Regions from separate parts of the Paenibacillus sp. FSL P4-0338 genome, predicted to be linked through region 1. Evidence: riboswitches for the same ligand, from Rfam matches in the RefSeq annotation. Region 1 holds a riboswitch; the other holds the start of a gene.

Region 1 (4,661 bases):
GATGATTACCTACGCGGATCTGATCACGCTTCTGCTTATTTTCTTCGTGATTCTGTATGCTATGAGCAGCTTGGATTCGCAGAAGTATGCCATTGTCAGCGGCTCCTTATCGGATACCTTCAAGAGCGGAAGTGCAGTGCTGGAAGGCGGAAGCGGCGTGCTGGAAGGCAATCAGGGAATCACCGGGGCTGGCGTTTCGAAGGGTCATAATGAAGACGGTGGAGACACTGGCGCTCCTTCAGCCACAGACTCTGCGGATGCGGACGGGCTGAATGGAACCGGGCAAACAGGAGATGGGGCGGGGCACCAGCCGTCAGCGCGCGAGCTTGCTTTTCGGGAACAGGAAGCGAAGCTGGCTGCTCTTATGGGCGTCATCACGGAGTATGTGGAGGAGAATAACCTTGGGGAACAGATTTTTGTTGCTGATAAGCCGCAGGGCATTGCCATCACGCTGAGTGACCGGTTCCTGTTCGATGCGGGAAAGGCTGAGTTGAAATCCCCTGCCTTCCCTGCACTGCGCCAGCTCTCCGGCCTATTCCGCGGTATCGGCGCTACCATCAGCATCGAAGGCCACACCGACAATGTTCCCGTGACACCAGGATCAGTGTACAAAGACAACTGGGAGTTATCGGGCGCCCGGGCGCTGTCCGTCCTGCGCTTTTTTCTGGACAAAGAGGGGCTGAGCCCTGATACCTTCCAGTACGCAGGTTATGCCGATACCCGGCCTGCTTACGATAATACAACCACTGAGGGAAAGCAGCGGAACCGCCGGGTTGAACTGATTGTGCTGCGCCAGCTTCAGGAGAAGGAGTAAGATACAGACGCAAAAAGACAGACCTCTCACATTAGTAACATCTAATGTTATAAAGAGAGGTCTGCCGTATTAACATCCGCTTCCGCAAATAAGCTACCTTTTATTCCCCAACCAGTTCCTTGTACGCAGCCGCATCCAGCAGGCCGGTTACTGCCTCTCCGAACTCTGCATCAAGCTCCAGCTCAAAAATCCAGCCGTCCCCGTAAGGGTGATCGTTGATCAGCTCCGGGCTGGCCTCCAGCGCATCGTTGATCTTGGTCACCTTGCCTGATACGGGTGAATATAGCTCCGATACGGTCTTCACGGATTCGATACTGCCCACGCTGTCGCCTGCGGAGATCGCCGCGCCTACTTCCGGAAATTCTACAAACACGATATCGCCCAGCAGATGCTGCGCATGATCCGTAATCCCTACACGTACTACGCGTCCCTCGCCCTGCTGCGCCCACTCATGCTCTTCGCTGTATAGCAGGTTGTCAAGCACTTCACTCATGTCCAAGCCGCCTCTTTTCCGTAATTGGAGTTCTAAATTTAGTTATAGCCTAAGTTATCGGCTTGCCTAATGTCAATATAACTGACAGTAAAATTAAATTTGTCAACTTTTTGACGTTTTTTGATTGACAGGGCAGAGGGTTACCCGGTTTAATGGAGTCAGTAGAAAAACATATGGTTTGCGAATGATGGCATAGGGAGAGACTGTCTCACAGGAAGACAGCGCCGAAGGAGTAAGCCCGGGATGGGTGAATCTCTCAGGCAAAAGGACCTTTGCCGGACGCATCTCTGGAGAGCATCCGGGTGCCTGCGCCGCAGGCTTCACGGATCACCAACGGGGAAACCTGCGCTTCATTGCAGGGTAACTCTCAGGTACCAAGGACAGAGCGGAAGTCCATTTATGCATGCGTGCATAATGGCTTTCGCCTGTCCTTTTTCGTATGTAATCAGACCAAGGGAGTGACAAGATGGAGTCTTTGAGAAGAACGCCTTTTTATGACCTCTATGCCGCTTATGCGGAGTCCAGATGTATTGATTTCGGCGGCTGGGAGCTGCCGGTGCAGTTCACCGGCATCGTGAAGGAGCATGAAGCCGTCCGTGAACGGGCCGGACTGTTCGATGTCTCCCACATGGGGGAATTCATGGTTACCGGGAGCGGTGCAGAAGCCTTCCTCCAGAGAATGACCACGAATGATGTCACCCGCCTGGAAGACGGCGCAGCGCAGTACACCCTGATGCTCTACCCAAGCGGCGGAGTGGTGGACGATCTGCTGGTATACCGGCTGGGCGTGGAGCGTTACATGCTTGTCGTCAATGCGTCCAATATCGACAAGGACTTCCAGTGGCTGCAGGAGCATCTTACCGCTGAATTCAGCGGCGTCAGTCTGAAGAATATCTCGGATGAGACGCTGCTGCTCGCGTTGCAGGGTCCGCTGGCAGAGACGATTCTGGCCAAGGTCACGCAGGTGTCTCTAACAGAGCTTAAGCCGTTCCACTTCCTCGAACACGCTGAAGTCTGCGGCGTCACCGTCCTGCTCTCCCGTACCGGATATACCGGTGAGGACGGCTTCGAGCTGTATGCTCCCGCAGATACAGCAGCAGCACTCTGGAACGGCCTGCTGGACGCTGGCGCTCCGCATGGCCTGACGCCTGCCGGACTCGGCGCACGCGATACGCTCCGCTTCGAAGCCAAGCTGCCGCTGTACGGCCAGGAGCTGTCGGCGGAGATTACGCCGCTTGAAGCCGGTGTCCAGTTCTTCGTGAAGCTGGACGCCGGCGATTTCATCGGCCGCGATGCCCTGCTGAAGCAGAAGGAAGCCGGTCTGCCCCGGCGTCTTGTGGGCCTGGAGATGATCGACCGCGGCATTCCCCGTTCCCACTACCCTGTGTACGCGGACGGAGTGAAGATCGGTGAAGTAACGACTGGCACCCAGTCCCCGACCCTGAAGCGGAATCTCGGACTCGCCCTGCTGGACGCTGCCTATACGGAGATCGGCACAGAGGTGTACGTGGAGATTCGCGGCAAGCAGCTCAAGGCTGCCGTCATCAAAGCCCCATTCTACAAAAGAAGCCAAGGAGTGAAGCCGCAATGAAGCACCGCTATCTGCCAATGACTGAGCAAGACCGCGCAGAAATGATGGAGACCGTAGGCATACAATCCATCGATGAGCTGTTCGCCGATATTCCGCAGTCTGTCCGTTACCAGGGAACCCTGCCGATGTCCGGCGCCTTGGACGAATACGCACTGCTTCGCCATATGAAGGGCCTGGCTGACAAGAATGCCGACTTCGATACCCACACCAGCTTCCTGGGCGCCGGATTGTACGACCACCACGTTCCGGTCGTCATCAACCATGTGATTTCCCGTTCGGAATTCTATACTGCCTACACTCCTTACCAGCCGGAGATCAGCCAGGGGGAGCTTCAGGCGATCTTTGAATTCCAATCCTATATCTGTGAGCTGACCGGCATGAAGGTTGCCAATGCCAGTATGTATGACGGCGCAACCGCCTTCTCCGAAGCGGCTGTGTTGGCCGCAGGCGCCACCAAACGCAAGAAACTGATTGTCTCCCGTACAGTTCACCCGGAAGCGCGTCAGGTGCTGCGTACCTCCGCCAACGCCTGGGGTCTGCAAATTGTAGAGATTGACTATGCTGACGGGGTAACGGATCTTGCCAAGCTGGCCGAAGCCATCGACAGCGATACCGCTGCCGTTCTGGTTCAGTCCCCCAACTTCTTCGGCGGGATTGAGGATCTGCGCGGGATCGAACCGCTGATCCATGCGGTTAAGGGACTGCTTGTCGTCAGCGCGAATCCCATTGCACTTGGCGTATTGGAGTCTCCCGGACGGCTTGGCGCAGATATCGTTGTCGGTGACGCGCAGCCGCTGGGAATTGCCGCTTCGCTCGGCGGTCCGACCTGCGGATTCTTCGCCGTTGCCGAGCCGCTCATGCGCCGGATGCCGGGCCGGATCGTCGGCCAGACGGTTGACCGGAATGGCAAGCGCGGCTTCGTGCTGACGCTGCAAGCCCGCGAACAGCATATCCGCCGGGAGAAGGCGACCTCGAATATCTGCTCCAATCAGGCGCTCTTGGCGCTGTGCGCTTCCGTCTACTTGTCCGTGATGGGCAAGGAGGGCATGCGCGAGGTTGGTGAGTTGAACATCCGCAAGAGCCACTATGCCGTTGGGCGGCTGGCTGAAATCACTGGCGCAGAGCGCGTCTTCACTGCCCCGTTCTTCAATGAATTCGTCCTGAAGCTCCCGGAGGGCAGCAGTGTGAGTGCGGTTAACTCCAAGCTGCTGAAGGAAGGCTATCTGGGCGGTTATGACTTAAGCCGGGATTATCCCGAGCTGGCCGGACATATGCTGGTTGCCGTAACGGAGAAACGAAGCAAGACCGAAATTGACGAATTCGCAAGCGCACTGGAGGGCTGTGTATGAAACCGGAACAAAGTCTGATTTTTGAATTAAGCCGTCCAGGCCGCTCTGCCTACTCCCTGCCTCTGTGTGATGTGCCGCAGGACGAGGGCCTTGGCTCACTCATTCCTGAAGGGCTGCTGCGCAGTGAGCCGGTCGTACTGCCGGAGGTATCCGAGGTGGATGTGATCCGCCACTATACCGCCCTGTCCCGCCGCAACTTCGGAGTTGACAACGGCTTCTATCCGCTCGGCTCCTGCACGATGAAATACAACCCCAAGATCAACGAGGATGTCGCCCGCTTCCCGGGACTCTCCAAGATCCATCCGTATCAGCCGGAAGAGAGCATCCAGGGTGCGCTTGAACTGATGTACACGCTGCAAAAGGATCTCGCCGCCCTGACCGGCATGGATGCCGTATCCCTGCAGCCCGCTGCCG
Region 2 (4,661 bases), 460 kb from region 1:
GAAGAGGAACCGGAAGTTATCCAGCCCGGCCCAGGGACTGCCCATAATGCCATCAATGTAGTTGATGTTCTTGAAGGCAATGAATAATCCGAACATCGGAATATAGCAGTTGATGAAAAAGATAATCGACGTGGGCAGCAGCATCAACAGCAGCACCCGGTATCGCACGATATTGTGCAGCAGACGGCCGAAACGGCCCTGGGGCGGTGGCGCTAGCTTGGTGTTCATAGCTTGTGGTGCAGGATTTGCCATAAGTTCTAACCTCACTCTACTTGTTCTGGATGAATTTATTATAGTAGAGCGGATGAACGGAATTCTTTCTTGTAAATGACTCTGTTTATTCAAAAATGACTTTTATGCAGAGACGTTATTTCTGTACTTATGTCACAAACTAGCAGCCGGGAAGCGTTATTCTTGTATATTCTTCAAAAGCAAAGGAGAAAAGCTATGTACACGATCAGCTTAAATACGATGAAGAAAGCAATTATAGCAACAGCAGTAACCGCTGTACTCGGAGGGACAGTTGTCGGCGGGGGATACTCTTTACCCGTAGCGGCGGCAGCCGATGTTAACAAGGATAATAAGGCGGGCAGCGTGTTCGCGGCCAGCGATAACGCCACTCTGAAGGCGATTGTTCAGAAAAAGCTTGCTGCCGCCCCGAATCAGGCCGTGACCCAGGAGGGGGTAACCCTGACACTAACCGATCTGACCTATGACAGTAATCAATTTATCGCAGGCATCCGGCAGGACGGAGGGACGGTGGACAAGAACGGTTCTTTCCTAGACCAGACCAGGAATGTGGACGTGTTAATCAATGGGAAAAAGCTGTTGTACGATACTTCCATCAGTACAAATCCGGAGGATACGGACACAGCCTTGATCTATCTGAATAAGGGCGCGATGAAGCAGCAAATCCCGGATAAATTCGACCTTACGCTGAAGACTTACGCCAACGGGGTGAAGGAGCCGTTTGTTTTTAAAGTTCAAGTGAACAAGCTGGGGACCCTCTTAAGCTTGAAGCCGGGCGTCTCCAAGAAGAACAGCACATTCAGCTACACAGTGACATCCTTCCAGATGACCCCGTTAACAATGTCTCTGCAGGTGAGCTTCAAGGGCGCAGTTCCGGCGGCGGCCAAGTCCAAGGTGAGCCCGGAGAGAATGTTATATGACCTTGTGGATGAGAAAGGGAATGTGAGCTCGCCGTGGGGCAAGCCGTTTGAGAAGGTTAAGACAAGCGGTACTGAGGAGCAGAACTACGGTGCTTTTCCGGCCGTCCCGAAGACCATTAGTGTTAAGCCGTTTACGTATGCCAAGGATGCCAGCGGGAAAATGTTCAAGGACAAACAGGGCCAATGGGCTAAAACCTATTATAAAGATCTGGAAACCAAAATTACGGTTAAATAACAAGCGATGTAACTAATGTTATTGACAGAAGTCTGGGCTATGAATAGAATTGACAAATATTTAGATGAAGTCCGCTTCAAATAATTAAATATTCGCAAGCTATGAAGGCTATGGATCACACTATAGCTGGAGCAGCTTCTGGAGAGACTGCGGGAGACCGCAGCGCCGAAGGGTTCACAATCTCAGGCAAAAGGACAGAAGAGTACCGGATTTCTATTTCCCTGGCTGATTCCCTTCAGCGTGGGCAGATAGCTTATTTGGAACCTCTTATGAACCGGGAGATTGGATGATATCCAGTCTCCTTTTTGCGTATTTTCAGCATTGTATACATTAAGGGGGAAACAGGTATGGCACAGACAGAATTAAAAAGAGAGCTTGCAAACCGGCACGTCCAGCTTATCGCCATCGGAGGTACGATTGGCACAGGTTTATTCCTGGGATCGGGCAAGGCAATTCAGCAGGCCGGGCCCTCCATCATGCTTACGTATCTGATCGTGGGAATCGCCGTGTTTTTTGTGATGCGTGCGCTGGGGGAACTGCTGCTCTCGAAGGCGGGGTATCAATCTTTTACAGACATTGCTGAGGATTACTTGGGGCCGCGCGCGGCATTCATTACAGGCTGGACCTACTGGTTCTGCTGGATTATGACGGCGATGGCCGATGTGATTGCAGTGGGCGTCTATGTGCAGTACTGGTTCGATATTCCGCAGTGGGTACCGGCCGTGATCTGCCTGATCATTCTGCTCGGACTCAATCTGCTAACGGTCAAAAGCTTCGGGGAACTCGAATTCTGGTTTGCTCTGATCAAGGTAGTTACGATTCTGGCTCTGATCGGCCTGGGGATTGTCCTGCTGGTGACCCAGTTCAAGACGGATGCAGGCTCAGTGTCGGTCCGCAATCTCTGGGAGCACGGGGGCGTATTCCCGAACGGGGTGAAGGGCTTCCTGTTCTCCTTCCAGATGGTGGTATTCGCTTATGTCGGCGTGGAGCTGGTGGGGGTATCGGCAGCGGAGACGGCGAATCCTGAGAAAAACATCCCGTCCGCGATCAACAAAATTCCGCTGCGGATTCTGTTCTTCTATGTAGGCGCGCTCTTCGTGCTGCTGTGCATTAATCCCTGGACCCAGCTTAGCGCGTCTGAAAGTCCGTTCGTGCGCACCTTCAGTCTGGTCGGGATTCCGATTGCTGCGGGAATTATCAATTTCGTGGTCTTAACCTCGGCGGCCTCCGCCTGCAACAGCGGGATGTTCTCGACCAGCCGGATTCTCTACAATCTGAGCAGAAGGAATCAGGCCTCCCCTCAGCTCGGCAAGCTGAACCGGAATCATGTGCCTGCGAATTCCCTGTTTATTTCTACTATAGTAATCTCTGCCGGAGCGCTGCTCAGCAAGCTTATTCCGGGTCAGGCCTTCGGCATCGTGACTACAATCAGCGCCATTTGCTTCATCTGGGTCTGGGGCGTTGTGCTGGTCTGCCATATCAAGTATAAAAGGAACCGCCCGGATTTACATGCCGCTTCCAAATTCAAAGCGCCGTTCACCCCGGTGATTAACTATGCTGTCCTGACGCTGTTCGCCGCCATTCTAGTGATCATGCTCTTTGCCGACGAGACCCGTCCGGCGCTGCTGTTTACTCCGCTCTGGTTCATTCTGCTGTTCGTTCTGTACTCCATCAGAAGCCGTAAGGAGAAAAACGAACAGGAAATCAGTATAATCAATACATAAACTGATTTCAGGATGAAGAGGGTGCAGCCGCCGCATGAACAAGACAGACCGCATGTTAGCCATCGTACTGGAGCTGCAGCGCAAAGGGGTCGTACGGGCAGAGGATCTGGCGTCTGTCTTCGAGACTAGTGTAAGAACCATCTACCGCGATATCCAGGCGCTTAGTGAAGCCGGAGTGCCGGTGGTAGGAGCTACAGGTCAGGGATATTCACTGGTAAAGGGGTATTTCCTGCCCCCGGTCAGCTTCACAGCGGAGGAGGCTGTGACTCTGCTGATCGGGACAGATTTCGTGGAGCAGCGGTTCGATACGGAGTATGGTAACCGGGCATCCGCAGCAGGCAGGAAGATTGAAGCGATTCTGCCGGGTGATGTCAAGGAGAATGCTGCCCGGCTCCGCCAGAGCATCCTGCTGCTGAGTACCAGTAAAGATAAGCTGCAAGGACAGGAGAAGGAGTACATGGAGCAGATCCGCCGCGCGATTCTGGATCAGCGGAAGATCAGCTTCGGGTATACGAAGGGCAGACAGGAAGCTGACGGAAGTCACCGGAGTATCCGAACCGCCTCGCCGTATGGACTTGTCCTGAACAGAGGCGCCTGGACCCTGGTCGCCTGGTGCTGGCTGCGGCAGGAAATCCGTCATTTCCGGTTATCCAGAATGAGCGGGCTTACCGTTCTGGATGACCGGTTCGAAGTGCCTGCGGATTTCGATCTGCACGAGTATCAGCCGGAGGATGACCGCCATGTACGCGTGTGTATTTTGGTGCATCCCGAGATAGCTGACAAGGCGGCTGAATCGAATAACTTTTATCTGGAGGCCGTGGAGGACCGGGCAGACGGCAGGCATATGACCTTCCGCGTACGCCAGCCCGGGGACCTGCTGCAATGGGTGCTTGGCTGGGGAGCGGGGGCAGTTGTCCTGGAGCCGGAAGCCTTGCGGAAGCTTGTGCGGGAGGAAACGGTGAGAATGCTGGAACGCTACTGACATAACGTTGTCAGGAGCGGTTGTGTATATTCAGGTCAGACCTTAAGAATAAAGGAGTTGCCTGAATACTATGAATATGAATACGAAGATTACGGAAGCCTTACAGCAATTTGAAAAGACTGCGAATCACTATCTTATGGAATTAGATACCTTCAGTATGGAGCAGCTGCTGCGGCAGCCTGCCGAAGGAGAGTGGTCTCTCGGGCAGATGGTTCAGCACTTAATACAATCGGCGCTGTACATGCAGCTCCGTAATATCGATCAGTGTCTGGCCGGAAACGGGGAAGCGGCGGGGAAGGAAGCAGAGATGACTCCGGATGGTAAAGCGGTTTTTGCCGGGGGCAGCTTCCCGCCTGTACGCGTTCATGTTCCGCCGTCACCGCAGTATACGCCGGTGCAGCCGGAGAGCAAGGAGCAGCTGATCCAAGGCCTGAACACAGTAATTGAGCGGATGCGCGAGACCCTTCCGAAGCTTGCGCAGGCACCTGAGCACAGCACCGCCCCTCATCCCCGGTTCGGCCCCTTGTCTGCGGCAGAATGGTATCTGCTGA

Evidence for each region. A riboswitch is a leader RNA that binds a small molecule or an ion and turns the genes downstream of it on or off. The one in region 1 is predicted to bind glycine.
Region 2: another riboswitch for glycine. It lies ahead of MKZ07_RS22225 (amino acid permease); the one in region 1 lies ahead of gcvT (glycine cleavage system aminomethyltransferase GcvT).

What each region holds. Positions count from the first base shown of each region.
Region 1 covers NZ_JBBOCG010000001.1:4,596,032-4,600,692, forward strand. Annotated here, with positions in the region: gene MKZ07_RS20205 (flagellar motor protein MotB) at 1-814, shown strand, start outside; gene gcvH (glycine cleavage system protein GcvH) at 915-1,307, opposite strand; glycine riboswitch at 1,492-1,589, shown strand; glycine riboswitch at 1,593-1,693, shown strand; gene gcvT (glycine cleavage system aminomethyltransferase GcvT) at 1,774-2,898, shown strand; gene gcvPA (aminomethyl-transferring glycine dehydrogenase subunit GcvPA) at 2,895-4,247, shown strand; gene gcvPB (aminomethyl-transferring glycine dehydrogenase subunit GcvPB) at 4,244-4,661, shown strand, end outside.
Region 2 covers NZ_JBBOCG010000001.1:5,054,803-5,059,463, reverse strand. Annotated here, with positions in the region: gene MKZ07_RS22235 (ABC transporter permease) at 1-252, opposite strand, end outside; gene MKZ07_RS22230 (DUF5643 domain-containing protein) at 448-1,404, shown strand; glycine riboswitch at 1,533-1,612, shown strand; gene MKZ07_RS22225 (amino acid permease) at 1,752-3,128, shown strand; gene MKZ07_RS22220 (helix-turn-helix transcriptional regulator) at 3,163-4,110, shown strand; gene MKZ07_RS22215 (DinB family protein) at 4,187-4,661, shown strand, end outside.